2 regions of the Methylobacterium sp. Leaf87 genome follow, and region 2 is predicted to be linked to the other one. Evidence: riboswitches for the same ligand, from Rfam matches in the RefSeq annotation. Region 2 holds a riboswitch; the other holds the start of a gene.
The links. A riboswitch is a leader RNA that binds a small molecule or an ion and turns the genes downstream of it on or off. The one in region 2 is predicted to bind thiamine pyrophosphate.

Region 1: another riboswitch for thiamine pyrophosphate. It lies ahead of thiC (phosphomethylpyrimidine synthase ThiC); the one in region 2 lies ahead of thiO (glycine oxidase ThiO).

The regions. Positions count from the first base shown of each region.
Region 1 covers NZ_LMMI01000001.1:367,965-375,281, reverse strand. Annotated here, with positions in the region: gene ASF22_RS01720 (hypothetical protein) at 1-283, shown strand, start outside; gene ASF22_RS01715 (DUF2380 domain-containing protein) at 328-870, shown strand; gene thiC (phosphomethylpyrimidine synthase ThiC) at 1,002-2,918, opposite strand; TPP riboswitch at 2,995-3,103, opposite strand; gene ASF22_RS01705 (hypothetical protein) at 3,253-3,540, opposite strand; gene ASF22_RS01700 (BA14K family protein) at 3,814-4,533, shown strand; gene ASF22_RS01695 (hypothetical protein) at 4,581-4,835, opposite strand; gene ASF22_RS01690 (site-2 protease family protein) at 4,931-5,704, opposite strand; gene ASF22_RS01685 (alpha/beta hydrolase) at 5,848-6,690, shown strand; gene ASF22_RS01680 (hypothetical protein) at 6,701-7,075, shown strand; gene ASF22_RS01675 (acyltransferase family protein) at 7,211-7,317, shown strand, end outside.
Region 2 covers NZ_LMMI01000061.1:60,735-68,051, forward strand. Annotated here, with positions in the region: gene ASF22_RS22075 (transglutaminase family protein) at 1-143, shown strand, start outside; gene ASF22_RS22080 (hypothetical protein) at 181-936, shown strand; gene ASF22_RS22085 (thiamine phosphate synthase) at 1,004-1,633, opposite strand; gene ASF22_RS22090 (thiazole synthase) at 1,633-2,412, opposite strand; gene thiS (sulfur carrier protein ThiS) at 2,417-2,629, opposite strand; gene thiO (glycine oxidase ThiO) at 2,626-3,834, opposite strand; TPP riboswitch at 3,911-4,040, opposite strand; gene ASF22_RS22105 (adenylate/guanylate cyclase domain-containing protein) at 4,088-5,338, opposite strand; gene ASF22_RS22110 (hypothetical protein) at 5,643-6,779, shown strand; gene rpoD (RNA polymerase sigma factor RpoD) at 6,883-7,317, opposite strand, start outside.

The DNA of each region.
Region 1 (7,317 bases), on a different contig from region 2:
CGCGGCCTATCGCACGCTCGTCCTGCAGGGCGAATTGAAGATCTACCGTCCAGACGGGACGCTTCAGGAGGTCCGTCCAGTCGGCAGCTATGTTGCGGGACAGGCAGGGGGCGAGCCCCATACCGAGGGCGGCGGCGACCAAGACGCGATCGTCTATTTCACGAATCGCGAGATTGACGGGCCGATCTACGAGATTCTCGCCGCGAACCTGACCGTTCAAGCGACTTTCGGAATCCCCGAGTTCAAGTCGCTCCTCGCGGCGCAAGCCGGCGCAGGCGCGTGATGGGCGAGGTTCTCGAAGCTTGCAGAAACATTCGGAGCGCGACGATGCCAAAGAAGGTTACGATAGGCTCGTGCGGGATTAGCCTCACGACGATCGGTGCGTTTGGATTTCTGATCGCGGCCGTCATCTGTTCACCTGCCCATGCGGCAGAGGCATCACCGCCCACTCTTGTCGTCCTGCCGATCAAGCTCCTCGACACCTCGGCTGAGCCGACCGATCAAGCCTCGCAGCATGCTGAGCGGCTGGTGAACTTCGCCGACCATCTCGCGGGCGACCTGACCCGGTCTAGCCTGTATCGGGCGTCGGTTCTCACTGCCGATCGCCTCCGACAGGATTGCCGATCCGAAGAAACCGCCTGTCTTTTGAAGGTCGCTCAGGCACACGGAGCTGAAACGATCTTCATCGGTGTCGTCCACAAGAGCAGCACGCTGATCATGCAGCTCTGGGCCCGTATCGTCGATGCGCGCACCGGCCGGGATATCTACTCCCGAGACCTCAACTTCCGCGGCGATACGGATGAGGCCTGGCGACGGGCCGAGACGTTCCTCATGTCCCAAATCCGAGACATGCCGGCCGAAGCCCGCTGAGAATGCAAGAATGGTCAGTCGTCGGCTGGGCAGACTCCGTGCGCCGCCTTCCCATAGGGGAAGACGGCGCACGCATCGCAAGTGTGAAGACCGGTCGGGACCGTCCGCGCATGGAAGCGGCCCCCTCCGCTCTACTCCGCCGCGTCCACGTAGAGCTTGCCGCCCTCGGCCTGGAACTCGGCGGATTTCGCCGCCATGCCGGCCTCGCGTTCGGCCTGGCTCATGGGGGTGGCCTCGCCGAGAACCTGGCCCGCCGCCTCCATGGCGAGCACCTCGGCGCGGAGATCCTGCGTGATCTTCATCGAGCAGAATTTCGGGCCGCACATGGAGCAGAAGTGCGCCACCTTGTGGGCGTCCTTCGGCATGGTCTCGTCGTGGTAGGCGCGCGCCGTGTCGGGATCGAGGGAGAGGTTGAACTGGTCCTCCCAGCGGAAGTCGAACCGGGCGCGGGAGAGGGCGTCGTCCCGCAGTTGCGCCGCCGGATGGCCCTTGGCGAGGTCGGCGGCGTGGGCGGCGATCTTGTAGGTGATCACGCCTTCCTTCACGTCGTCGCGGTTGGGCAGGCCGAGATGCTCCTTCGGCGTGACGTAGCAGAGCATGGCGCAGCCGAACCAGCCGATCATGGCCGCCCCGATGCCCGACGTGATGTGGTCGTAGCCGGGCGCGATGTCGGTGGTTAGGGGCCCGAGGGTGTAGAACGGCGCCTCGCCGCACTCCTCCAACTGCTTTTCCATGTTCACCTTGATCTTGTGCATCGGCACGTGGCCGGGGCCCTCGATCATGGTCTGGCAGCCCTTGTCCCAGGCGATTTTCGTCAACTCGCCGAGGGTCTCGAGTTCGGCGAACTGGGCCGCATCGTTGGCGTCGGCGATGGAGCCGGGGCGCAGGCCGTCGCCCAGCGAGAACGACACGTCGTAGGCCCGCATGATGTCGCAGATCTCGTCGAAGCGCTCGTAGAGGAACGATTCGCGGTGCCCGGCGAGGCACCAGCGCGCCATGATCGAGCCGCCGCGGCTGACGATGCCGGTGACGCGGCGCGCGGTGAGCGGCACGTGGGCGAGGCGCACCCCGGCGTGGATGGTGAAGTAGTCGATGCCCTGCTCGGCCTGCTCGATGAGGGTATCCTTGAACACCTCCCAGTCGAGTTTCAGCGGATCGCCGCCGACCTTCTCCAGGGCCTGGTAGATCGGCACCGTGCCGATCGGGACCGGCGAGTTGCGCACGATCCACGAGCGGATGTTGTGGATGTTGCGGCCCGTCGAGAGGTCCATCACCGTGTCGGCGCCCCAGCGGGTCGCCCAGACCAGCTTCTCGACCTCTTCCGCCGCCGAGGAGGTGACGGCCGAGTTGCCGATGTTGGCGTTGATCTTGACGAGGAAGTTGCGGCCGATGGCCATCGGCTCCACCTCGGGGTGGTTGATGTTGGCCGGGATGATGGCCCGGCCGCGCGCGATCTCTTCGCGGACGAATTCGGGGGTGATGAAGGCCGGCAGCGCCGCGCCGAAGCTGTTGCCGTCGCTGAGCGCGGCCTGCGCGCCCTCCAGCACCGTCTCGCGGGCGAGGTTCTCGCGGTGGGCGACGTAGATCATCTCTTCCGTGATGATCCCGGCCTTCGCGAACTCGTACTGCGTCACCATCTGGCCGGGGCCGGCCTTGCGGATGAGGCGCTGCGCCGGACACGGGGCCACGAGCTTGTCCTCGGGCACGAAGCCGTTGTCCTCGGGCTTGACCGCGCGCGGCGTCACCGTGGCGTAGCCGCGCTTGGCGATCCACGGATCGCGGATCAGCGGCAGGCCGGCGTTGAGGTCGATGTTGGCGTCCGTCTGCGTGTAAGGGCCCGACGGATCGTAGACCCGCACGGGGGCCTCCTTCGGGTCGCTCAGGGTCACCTCGCGGAACGGCACCCGGATGTCGTCATGCCCGGCCACCGCCGCGTAGACCTTGTGCGACCCCATGATCGGGCCGGTGGTCACCGCCTGGGGCGAGCCTTTGGGAAGACCTTGCGGAAGATCGTGGGGGAGATCCTGGGGCAAAACGGGCTTGTTCATCGGGCGTGCTCCTGGCGTGGGAGGCGACCCGGATTCGTTAGGAACAGCATTGGGTGGGGGACACCACGCAATGGCGCGGCGAAAGCATTCCCGTCCCTCCGCCGGTACGAACCGGATCAGGTTCAAGGGTCAGGGCGTCGCGCCCAATCTCAGCTCCCGGTCTCGGAGCCCCCCTCGGAATCGTTCCAGGTTCGACGCCTGCGCCCGATTTGTCAATCGCCGCAGCCGTACACGGGCGGTTCCGCCGAAAGTCCCGCCACGGTCGGTCCGCCGAGTCCTGCGACTCGGCGGCGTCGTCAAAGTCGGTTCGGCGCGGCTGTCGCGCCCATGGTCTTCAGCACTTGCTTCGGCAGAAGTCGCCGGCCTGCTGCGCCGCGATCAGGCATACCTGCTTCCCGGTCGGATTCGGGATGGCGTTGCACGCCGATTCGGCCAGGCCCTGGGCGGCATTGCAGGCCAGCGTACAGAAGATCGAATCGAGCTGCTGCGCATCGGCGGTCTGCGTCTTGTCTCCGACGATATTATGATCCTGCTTGAAGATCTGAGTGATGATCGTACGAATCTTGTCCCGCTCTTCGCCCGTCAGGCCGTTCCAGTCGGAATCATTGACTTTGATGTCCATGGGCTTGTCCTTGTGATCCCGGTCTCTGCGGCCGGTCCACCCAAGAAATATATAACTTAAGGTTTATCAATCCATCTATTATAAACCCAAGGTAGCATTTTCGTGAGCGGAGTTCCATTGGGACCCCAGGGTCAGCCCAGACCCCGTCCGGGACCGAGCCGTCGACGGATGGAACGAACGCCAAGGTCACGGTTCGAACCTTGCGTTGACGGCAGCGTTGATCCTCCAAACGCGCCTCCGTTCCGGACCGGCGCTGCAACGCGGATCATCACCATGAATCGCATTCTCCTCGCATCGGCCGCCATGGTCGGGGCTCTCATTCTCATTCCCGCCCAGGCCGACGCGCGCGGCGGGGGCGGATTTCGCGGCGGCGGTGGCCATATGGGCGGCTTCGGCGGGGGCGGCCGTGGCTTCGGCGGCGGCGGCTTCGCGGGCGGTGGTGGGTTCCGCGGCGGCATGATGGGCGGTGGGCGCGGCGGCTTCGGCGGCCAGGGCCTAGCCGGGCGCGGGTTCGGCGGCGGTCAGGGCTTCGCGGGGCGCGGCTTCGGCGGCGGCCGTGGTCTCGGCGCCACGGCGGCCGGGTTCGGCGGCGGCGCGGCGCTTGGCGGGTATCGTGGCGGCGTCGGCGGGTTCAACCGGGGTGGCTATCGCGGCGGGTTCGCCGATTACCGGGGCGGGCGCGGCTACGGCTACCGCCGCGGCTACGGCGGTCTCGGCCTCGGGGTCGGCCTAGGGCTCGCCGGAGCCGGTATCGGCTACGGCCTCGGCAGCGGCTTCTATGGCGACGATTACTACGGTGGCGGCTACGCCCCGGCCTATTACGGTGGTGGCTACGGTGCCTATGGCGGCGGCTATGCGCCGGCCGGCTACGCCGTCGAGACAGAAGTCGCCCATCAGCGGGACGACGCCTACTGCGTCCGTCGCTTCCGGTCCTACGACCGCCAGTCGGGCACCTATCTCGGCAATGACGGCCAGCGTCACGCCTGCCCGTAGGTGATGCACGATCGAACGAAGAAGCCCGCGTTTCAGGAACCCGCGTTTCAGGAGCCCTGGAGGCTTTCCGCGAAGTCGTCCGGCACCTCGCCGAACTGGGCCAAGATGGCGGCGCTCTCGAGTTCGCCGGTCTCGTCGTCGGCCACCACCCGAATGGCGGCGGTGCCGGGGAAGCGCCCCGCCATGGCCTCCGCCTTCTTGAGGGCGCCGCTCTCCGTGGGCGCCACCTCGCGGTCGCCCGGCACGAGGCGCTTGCGCTTGATCACGAAGGTCTGGACCAGGAACGTCGTCTTGAGGGCCATCACGGTCTCCACCGGGCGGGATCGCCTCCGGACAGGGACGCCGCCTTAGCACGAAACCCGCGCGCGCGCGGCACGCGGACGGTGGTGGGCCCGCCTCACCACAGGCGGATCAGGCGGTATCCGGCCACCACGTCGGCGGGGTCGACGCCCATCAAGGTGGTGAGCCGCAGGCTCGTCCGGAACAGAAGCCGGCTGAAGGCGCCGGAGAACAGGAACAGCACCGTCAGCACGAGGCCGGCATGGCGGGCACCCGCATCGCCCACGGCCTGCCATGCGGCAGGCACCCACGGCCGCGCGGCGGCGTAGCCGTCGAGGCCCGGGATCGGCACGAGGTTGAGGACGAGGGCCATCCCTTGGAACAGGGCCGAGACGGCGAGTACCGCCCGCAGGGTGTCCGAGTCCGGGCTCGCCAGATGATAGAGCAGCACGAAGCCGAGCAGCGCCGCGCCCGTCATGGCCGGTCCCGCGAGGGCGACGGCGCTCGGCCACAGGCGGCCGCGCAGGGCCGACAGGTCGATGCGGACCGCCCCGCCGGGGAAGCCGATGCCGCCGAGGATCGTGAATAGGACCGGCAGCACCAGGGTGGTGACGGGATCGGCGTAGCGGCGCGGATCGAGGGTGAGGGTGCCGGCCTCCTCGACGCTGGCATCGCCGCCCCGCCAAGCCGCGTAGGCGTGGCCGAACTCGTGCAGGCACAGGCTAAAGATCCAGCCCGACAGCACGAAGGCGAACCCGGCGCCCGATCCGGCGATCCAGCCGACGCCGATGGCGAAGCCGAGCCCGCTGACCAGGAGCACGATGAGGAGGAAATTGGCGCTGGCGCCGGGGCCGGTCCGGCCGAGGCTGTCCCGCGACGTGGTCTGCTGCATTCCGTTCCCCACGCCGCCCGCGATCCGTGACTCATCCGCCCCGCCATCGCGCGACGCAACATCGCTGGTGACACCGGGATGTCCAGTCCCCACCTTGCAGGGAGTTTCTTCCTCCGCCGCACCACCCGGCACGCCGGACTTCCATGCGACTTCTCCTGCTCAGCGTCCTCCTCGGCGGCCTCGGCCTCTGCGCCGCCATCCTGGGGGTGCTGGCGGTGTTCCAGCGCCACCTCATCTATCCGGGCGCGTTCTTCCCTCGGCCGGCGGAGGCCGAGGCGCGCCTCGCGCCCCCGGGCACCACGGCCCTCACCCTGACGACCCCGGACGGGGAGCGCCTCATCGGGTTCTGGCGTCCGCCCGCCCCCGGCTGCGGCGTGGTGCTGAGCTTCCACGGCAACGCCTCGGCCCCCGAGCCCCTGGCACAGCGCTTCACCGAGGGGCCGTGGGCGGGCTGGGGCGTGCTCGCCATCGCGTATCGGGGGTATCCGGGCTCGACCGGGCATCCGAGCGAGGACGGCCTCGTCATGGATGGTCTCGCCGCCCACGCGGCCGTGGCGGACCGGGCGCCGGGGGCGCCGATCCTGCTTCACGGCCACTCCCTCGGGGCCGCAGTGGCGGTGGCGGTGGGGGCCCGCGCGCGCCATCTCGGCCTCTACCTCGAAGCGCCGTTCGATTCGCTCCATCACCTCGTCGGCCTGCGCTATCCCTTCGTGCCGCGCCTGTTCCTGTGGGACACCTACCGCTCGGACCTGCGCATCGCGGACACCACCGGCCCGGTCTTCGTGGTGCACGGCCTGCAGGACGGGGTGATCCCGGTGAAGCTCGCCCGGCGCCTCGCGACCCTCGCAGGCCCGCGCGGGCATCTCGAAGCGATCCCCGGCAATCACGTCTCGATCCTGGGCGCGCGCGACGCGGCGGCGCGGGCCGTGTTTCAGCCGCTCATCCCCGGCGACGCGTGCCACGCGATGGCCGCCGCGACCCCTTGAGAGAACGCATATGGGACGACGCGAACGGCGCTGGCAGGCGGACGATCCCTCCACCCACGGGCCGCCCGTCCGCGCGCCGGTGATCTGCCCCCTGTGCGAGCGGCCGATCCCGCCCCGCGCCAAGTCGAGCCTGCATCACCTCACGCCGAAGCTGAAGGGCGGGGCCAAGGCCGGCACCGTGCGCCTGCACCAGATCTGCCATTCGGCGATCCACGCCCGCTACAGCGAGGCCGAGATCGCCCGGCGCCTCGCCGACACGGAGGCGCTGCGCCAGGACCCCGAGATGGTCCGCTTCCTCGCCTGGGTGCGGACGAAGCCCGATGATTTCCACGCGGCCACTCGCCTGACCCGCACCCGCAAGTCCGCCCGGCGCGAACCGTCCTGACCGGGTTTCGGGGATTCCCTTAACCCGGCCTTCGCCACGATCCGAGGCGCCCAGAGGCGTCGCCGCCGCCGGTATCCGGGCCTTTACGAATGCGGCGGGAGGATCGCACCCGATTTGCTGGGAGCGCGCGGGGCTATGGAGCAGGGGGCAGGTGCCGGGCGGCTCGCCTGGGTCGATGTCGCCAAGGGGCTGTGCATCGTCCTCGTGGTGATGATGCATTCCACCCTGGGCACCGGGGAGGC
Region 2 (7,317 bases):
CCACGGAGGCGCATATCCGCGTCGCCGTGGGGCTCGACTACCTCGGCGCGGCTCCGATCCGCGGCAGCCGCATGGGTGGCGGTACGGAAACCCTCGACGTGAAGCTCCGCGTCGAGCAAGCACAGGCGACGGTCCAGTCCTGACGATACGGGGCGTTCGGGCACGAAGAAAGCTGAAACGATGACCTACTGCGTCGGTGTCCTGGTCGAGGACGGCTTGGTAATGATCGCCGATACCCGCACCAACGCGGGCCTCGACGACATCTCCACCTACCGCAAGCTCCACCACTTCAACGTGCCGGGCGAGCGGGTGATGATGCTGGCGTCCGCCGGCAACCTCTCCATCACCCAGTCGGTCCTGAGCCTGCTCTCCGAGGGCGTCGAGGGCGATGCCGGCGAGGCCAAGATGAAGCTCGTCGAGGCACCGACCATGTTCCAGGCCGCCCAGCTCGTCGGCCGCGCCATCCGCCGGGTGCGCGAGATCGAGAAGGCCGGGTTCGAGGCGGCGAACCTGCGCTTCTCCGTTTCGCTGCTGTTCGGCGGCCAGATCGGCACCGACCCGATGAAGCTGTACCTCATCTACGCCGCCGGCAATTTCATCGAATGCAGCGGCGACGCGCCGTTCCTGCAGATCGGCGAGCACAAGTACGGCAAGCCGATCCTCGACCGGGCGGTGAAATACGAGACCGATCTTTACGACGCCCTCAAGGTCGGCCTCGTCTCGATGGATTCGACCATGCGGTCCAACCTCGGCGTCGGCCTGCCCATCGACATCGCCCTGGTCCGCCGCGACGCCCTCACCCTCGAGGTCAACCACCGCATCGAGGCGGGCGAAGGCTACTTCCACGATCTGCGCGAACGCTGGTCGGCGGCCCTGCGCGCCGCTCACCGGGCGATCCCGCGTCCGCCCTACGGCCCGGCCGCCGACCCGAAGTAGATTTTTTCGAGTTTCGCATCGCGTTCGGCCCTCCCCCACGAGCGGGTGGGAGACGCTCCCCGACTCGTCAGGTCTTCCAGGCTCCGAGCAAAGCGCCCACGTCGCCCGCCGGGTCGCGGCTGCGCATCAGGCCGCCCATGACGGCGATCCCGGCGGCCCCTGCCGCCCGGCAGGGCCTGACCCTCTCGCCCATGATACCCCCGAGGGCGATGACCGGCAGCCCGCACGCTTTCGCCGCCCGCATGGCCTCCGGCCCCAGGGCCGGGCCGTAGCCGGGCTTGCTCGACGTCGCGAAGATCGGGCTCAGGGTGGCGTAGTCCGCGCCATGCCGCGCGGCCGCCTCGACCTCCCCGATCGAATGGGCCGAGACTCCGATCAAGCCGTTGGGCAACCGACCCCGCGCCGCCGCGAAATCGGCCGGTGTCGCCCCGCCGGGCAGGTGGACGCCGTCCGCCCCGAGATCCGCCGCGAGGGCCGCGCTTGCGCCGATGCTCAGGACACCGCCCCGGGCGCGCACCCGCTCCAGCAGCGCGCGCGCCAGGGTTTCGCGCGGGGCCGGCGCCAGGTCGCGCTCGCGAAACCAGACCCAGCGGGCGCCGCCCGCGAGAAGCGCGTCGATCCGGGCGACGAGGTCCTGCTCCCCACCGGGGACCAGTGTCCGGTCCGTCACCACGAGGAGCGGCGACGGCAGCGGCATCATGAGCCGACGAGGCCGAGCTGCGGGCTCGACGGTTCGGCCCGGCCGCGCCGAGGAATGCGGCCGGCGCGGTGCGCGAGGCGGCCGGCCGCGACGGCGTGGCCCATGGCGCGGGCCATCCGTACGGGGTCGTCGGCCTTCGCCACCGCCGTGTTGAGGAGGCAGCCGGCGGCCCCGAGCTCCATGGCGATGACGGCGTCCGACGCCGTGCCGATGCCGGCATCGACGATGACGGGCACGGGCGAGCGCCGACAGATCAGTTCGAGGTTGGCCGGGTTCGCCACACCCATGCCGGAGCCGATGAGCGAGCCCATGGGCATCACGGCGGCGCAGCCGATGTCGGCCAGGCGCTGGCACACCACCGGATCGTCGTTGCAATAGGGCAGCACGGTGAAGCCGTCCTCCACGAGGTGGCGGCAGGCCTCCAGTAATTCGGCGACGTCCGGGTACAGAGTCTCGCGGTCGCCGATGACCTCGACCTTGATCCACGTCGTGTCGAGGGCCTCGCGGGCGAGTTCGGCGGTCATGATCGCGTCGCGCGCCGTCTCGCAGCCGGCGGTGTTGGGCAGGAAGCGGTAGCCCTTGAGCTTGCTGACCGTGTCCGAGCCGTGGCCCTGGAGCGAGACCCGGCGGATCGAGGCGGTCACCACTTCGGCGCCCGACGCCGCCACGGATTCGGCCATGATGGATTGGGTGGGATAGCCCGCCGTACCGATGAACAGGCGCGAGCCCAGGGTGATGCCGGCGATGACGAGGGGATCGTCGTGGGGTTCGGTCATGGTTTCAGCCTCCCTGCATGGCGCGGACGATCTCGACGCGGTCGCCCTCTTCGAGTTGCGTCGTTTCCCAGTCCCGGCGGCGGATAACCGCGCCGTTGACGGCGATGGCGATGCCCTGTGGGCTCTCGATCCCGGTCTCCTCGGCCTCGATCCGGAACAGGGCGTCGAGGTCGCGCGCCGCGCTCTCGTGGGGCCGGCCGTTGAGGATGAGTTTCATACACGCGCCCTCGTCTCGGCCGGGGCGAAGCGGGCGCGGCCGAAGGCGCTGGCGTAGTCCGGCACGGCGCCGTCCGTCAGCAGGGCCGCGACGGCGTCGGCGGTGGCGGGCGCCAGGAGGTAGCCGTTGCGGTGGTGGCCCGTCGCCGCGACGAGGCCGGGGGCCAGGGTGTCGATGATCGGCGCGTCGTCGTCGGAGGTCGGGCGGTAGCCGCTCCACACGGCCTCGACGGCCATCTCCTCGATACCGGGCAGGACACGGCGCGCCCCTTCCAGCAGCGCGTAGAGGCCGCCCGCCGTGACGCCGGGGGTGAAGCCGCAATCCTCCACCGTCGCCCCGACGATGAGGTGGCCGTCGCTCTTCGGGGCCATGTGGACCTGCTCGGTCCAGACCATGTGGGTGAGGGTTCCGGTGCGGGCGGTGGTGCGCAGCGCCAGCGACTGGCCCTTCAGGGGACGCACCGGCAGCGCTAGGGCATCGGGGAGCAGCCCGGTCTGCCCGCTCCAGGCGCCGGCGGCGAGGATCACGGTCTCGGCCGCGAGCCGGCCCTGGCCGGTCAGGAGCCCCGTGACCCGGTCGCCCGCCCAGTCCAGGGCTTCGACGGAGCAATTCTCCACGATGGTGACGCCCGCGGCCGTGCAGGCCCGCACCAGGGCGGCCATGACCCGGCTCGGATCGACCTGATGATCGTGGGGACAGTAGAGGCCGGCGGTGACGGCCGGGCGCAGGGCCGGCTCGCGGGCCCTCACCTGCGGCCCGGACAGCCACGTGGCCTCGAGGCCCGAGCGGACCTGCAGGTCGTGGCGAAAGCGCAAGCGCTCGACCTCGTCGCGGCCGATGGCGAGCACCAGGGTGCCCTCCTCCCGGTAGTCGATGTCGACGCCCGACGCCGCCTGCAGGGCGTCGCGAAACCCCGGCCAGCGCGACAGGCTCACCAGGGCCAAGGGCAGCAGCTGGTCGGAGCCGGGCTCGTGCTCGGCGGCCGGCGCCAGCATGCCGGTGGCAGCGAGGCTCGCCCCCGCGCCGACGGTCTCGCGCTCGACGACGGTAACGGCGCGTCCGCGTTCCGCGAGGCGCCAGGCGATGGACAGGCCGATGAGGCCGCCGCCGACGATGGCGACATCGCAGCGGGCCGGCAGGGCGGATTGCGCCCGGGCGGCGGCGGGTGAGCGCCTGAGATCGATGGGTCGGCTGGGAACGAGCACCTGGACAACCTCCGCGACGGACGCAGGGGGTGTGGGGCCGGTGCGCTTCTGAGCGAAGCCCGCCGAACTCGGGCGGGCAAACACGGCGGTCCAATCCCTACGCCGGTATGAACCGGTTCAGGTTCGAAGGATTTCCGCGCCGCCGCCCGCACGCAGGCCGCTCATCGGTTTCTCAGCCCCTTGCCGGGGATCTCCCTGGAACACCACCGATGTGGGCCGCAACGACGCTCCGGTCAACACCCCGCGCGCCTCGTCACACCGTCGCGGCCGGCCGTCCGGGGCGGAACACCCCCATGGGCTCGGCGAACCCGTCGAGGGCGTGGGTGCCGAGGGAGACCGGATCGCCCCAGAGGAAATCCACGAAGGGCTTGGACATCAGCAGGGGCTCGCCGAGCGTCCGGTTGAGGCGGGCGAGGCGGCTCGCGAGGTTCACGTCGCGGCCGATGACCGTGAAGTCGAGGCGCGCGCCCGAGCCGACATTGCCGTAGGCGGCCTCGCCGTGATGGAGCGCGATGCCGGCCGCCACGGGCTGGGCGAAGCGCCCGAGGCCGTTGGCTTCGGCGAGGGCCGCGAGCGCGCTCTGGGCCGCCGTCAATGCCCCCTTGGCCGCCCCGCCGAGGTCGTCGCCCCGCTCGCGAAAGATCGCCAGCAGGCCGTCGCCGAGGTACTTCAGCACCTCGCCGCCCTCGCGCTCGATGGCCGGCACGAGACAGTCGAAGAAGATGTTGAGGAGGTCCACCGCTTCTTCCGGGGTCATCTCGGCGGAGATGCGGGTGTAGTCGCGCATGTCGGCGAACAGGATCGCCGAGCGGATGCGCTGAACGTGGCCGCGCCGGATCGAGCCGGCCAGGATCGCCTTGTGCGGTTCGTCGCCGACATAGATCCGCAGCACGTGGTCGAGCTGCTTGTTGATGCTGCGCATCTCCATCACGGCGGCGAGCGTCGGGATGACGAAGCGCAGGATCGCCACGTCCTCGTCGCGAAATCCATCCGCGCTGCGTGTGGCGAACGTGATGCCGTTGCGGGTGCCGTTGGTGAAGAACAGCGGCGCCACGATGTAGTGGCGGTAGCCCTCGGCCTTCAGGTCGGGGATCACCGCGTAGGCGTCGGACGGCGTCTCGGAAAGATCGAGGATCAGCCACTCCCCGGTCTCGTGGACCGTCTGGAACGGGCTCTCGCGGTAGGCCTTGTCGGAGGCGTCGCCGTGGGGGAACAGCCGCACCGTCGAGCCCGATTCGCGGGTCCAGAAACGGCCGACGCCGGAATACTCGGAATGCAGGGCGTCGATGGCCGTGGTCGCCCGGTCCACCGGCACCCCGAGGTCGATGAGCCGCTCGGCCAGCCCCGCCAGGAGGTCCTCGGCGTTGGGCATCCGGGCGCCCTCGCTCAGCAGCCAGTCGCGCAGGGCCACGCATTGCTGCAGGGCGCCGAACGGAACGTCGTTCGCTTCCGATCCGTCGGCTTCGGCGGTGGGCGGCGACTGGGGCGGACCTCGATCGAGCATATGGCCTAGTTGGGTCAAGGATCGCGCTTCGGCAACCGGACGCTCGCTTTGCGCGGCTCTCCGAACCGCCATCAACCGGGAAACGATGGTTGGATCAACGTGAAATCTGCGGACCCCGGTTGCAATTCCATTCGAATTCCGCGCCTCGCCTCCCCCAGGACCTCCGGTGGGGGAGATGGGCACGATCCCGAAAGGCCTCGAATCACGACGGTGTCGAATCCTCACGTGAAATGAAATCTGAGATTGTTTTCTTCCAGGTTGTATTGCATCTCGATAACGCAACCTCAACGTAAGGAAGCGTGTGATGATTCGCTTGGAAAGCCGTTTACTCGAACTCTCTGAAGTTGCGTTCGCCGAGGAGGTCATCGGCAATCTGCGAAAGCAGTTCAACGTCGACCTCGCACCTATCCTTCGTTCGCATCTCCCATATGCCGAGAAGAAGAAGCGTGCCGCCGGGGCACTGCTCGATGCGATCTTCGATAAGGCGAAGCGTGAGGGCTACCTTGAGGATTGGCATCAGGGCAGCCCCAACTGCGAAGCCGAAGACGCGCTCCTGGACGCGATGCTGGCGAGTGACGTGGACATCGAGCCCAACTTCACGATCGTACCCACGGACGTCCCCACAATCCTGAGTTACAGGGGGAACGACGTCAAAGATTATGTCTATATGCTGACGAAGCGGTTCGAGAACGCCTCGAACGCGAAGACGCCCGGGCAGGCGGCCGGTGAAATCATCGGCGGCGGCGTGCTCAGCGTCGGTCTCGCAGCCACGAAGCTCGCTATCGACGCCTATCGTGCTGGTGGGACGACGTTCCTCGGTGCTGCACGAGCGGGAATCGCCGGCCTCGGCATGAAGACTGCCATCTCGGTCATCGTCTTCGCCCTCGTCGGTTTGCTCCTGTTCCTGTTTCTGGAAAACCCGAAGAAGATCCTCGGAATCGTCATGAACGATACGGACGAGAACCTGACGGTTAACAAGTGGCGCGATGGTCTGACCGGTGCCAACCAAGGCGATCTCTACATGGCGCATGGCGACATGAAGAGCTTCATGGCCGACCATCCGTCGGGCTTGAGTTCACCCGAAGTGCAGGTCAATCATCGCACCATCTTCGGCAAGGACGACCCGGACAATTTCATTTCCGCCGGGATCTATTTCTCGGACAAGAAATTCGGGCTACGCGGCGCCGAGGGCGTCATGGTTTTCAGCACCTCGGTGACAAAGAAGCGGATCGCCCTGTTCTTCGCGAGCCCCTATACGAATGACAATGGAACAAACATGGACGTTATCGGCGACGTGACGCCAGAAAGCGTTTTCCGCGGACTCTACGATGCCCGGAAAGTATCGATGCAAGTCACTAAGGACGGTTACTTCCTGCAATCCTCGGTGAACGAACCGCGTGGCGGAGTGGTCGCCGCCATCAGTTACATCCGGAAAGCATGACGAGACAGTTCGACTTGGCGCAACATGCCGAAGGCCGCTGACTGAACGTACGGCGATGCATTGAATCGAAAAAGGCGGCCTACCGGGCCGCCTTTTTACGACTTCAGTTGTCGAGGAAGCTGCGCAGTTTGCGCGACCGGCTCGGGTGCTTGAGCTTGCGCAGGGCCTTCGCCTCGATCTGACGGATGCGCTCGCGGGTCACCGAGAATTGCTGGCCGACCTCTTCGAGGGTGTGGTCGGTATTCATGCCGATGCCGAAGCGCATGCGCAGCACACGTTCCTCGCGCGGGGTCAGCGACGCGAGGACGCGCGTCGTGGTCTCGCGCAGATTGCTCTGGATCGCCGCGTCGATGGGCAGGACGACGTTCTTGTCCTCGATGAAGTCGCCGAGGTGGCTGTCCTCCTCGTCGCCGATGGGGGTTTCGAGGGAGATCGGCTCCTTGGCGATCTTCAGGACCTTACGCACCTTCTCCAGGGGCATGGCCAATTTCTCGGCCAGTTCCTCGGGGGTCGGCTCGCGGCCGATCTCGTGCAGCAT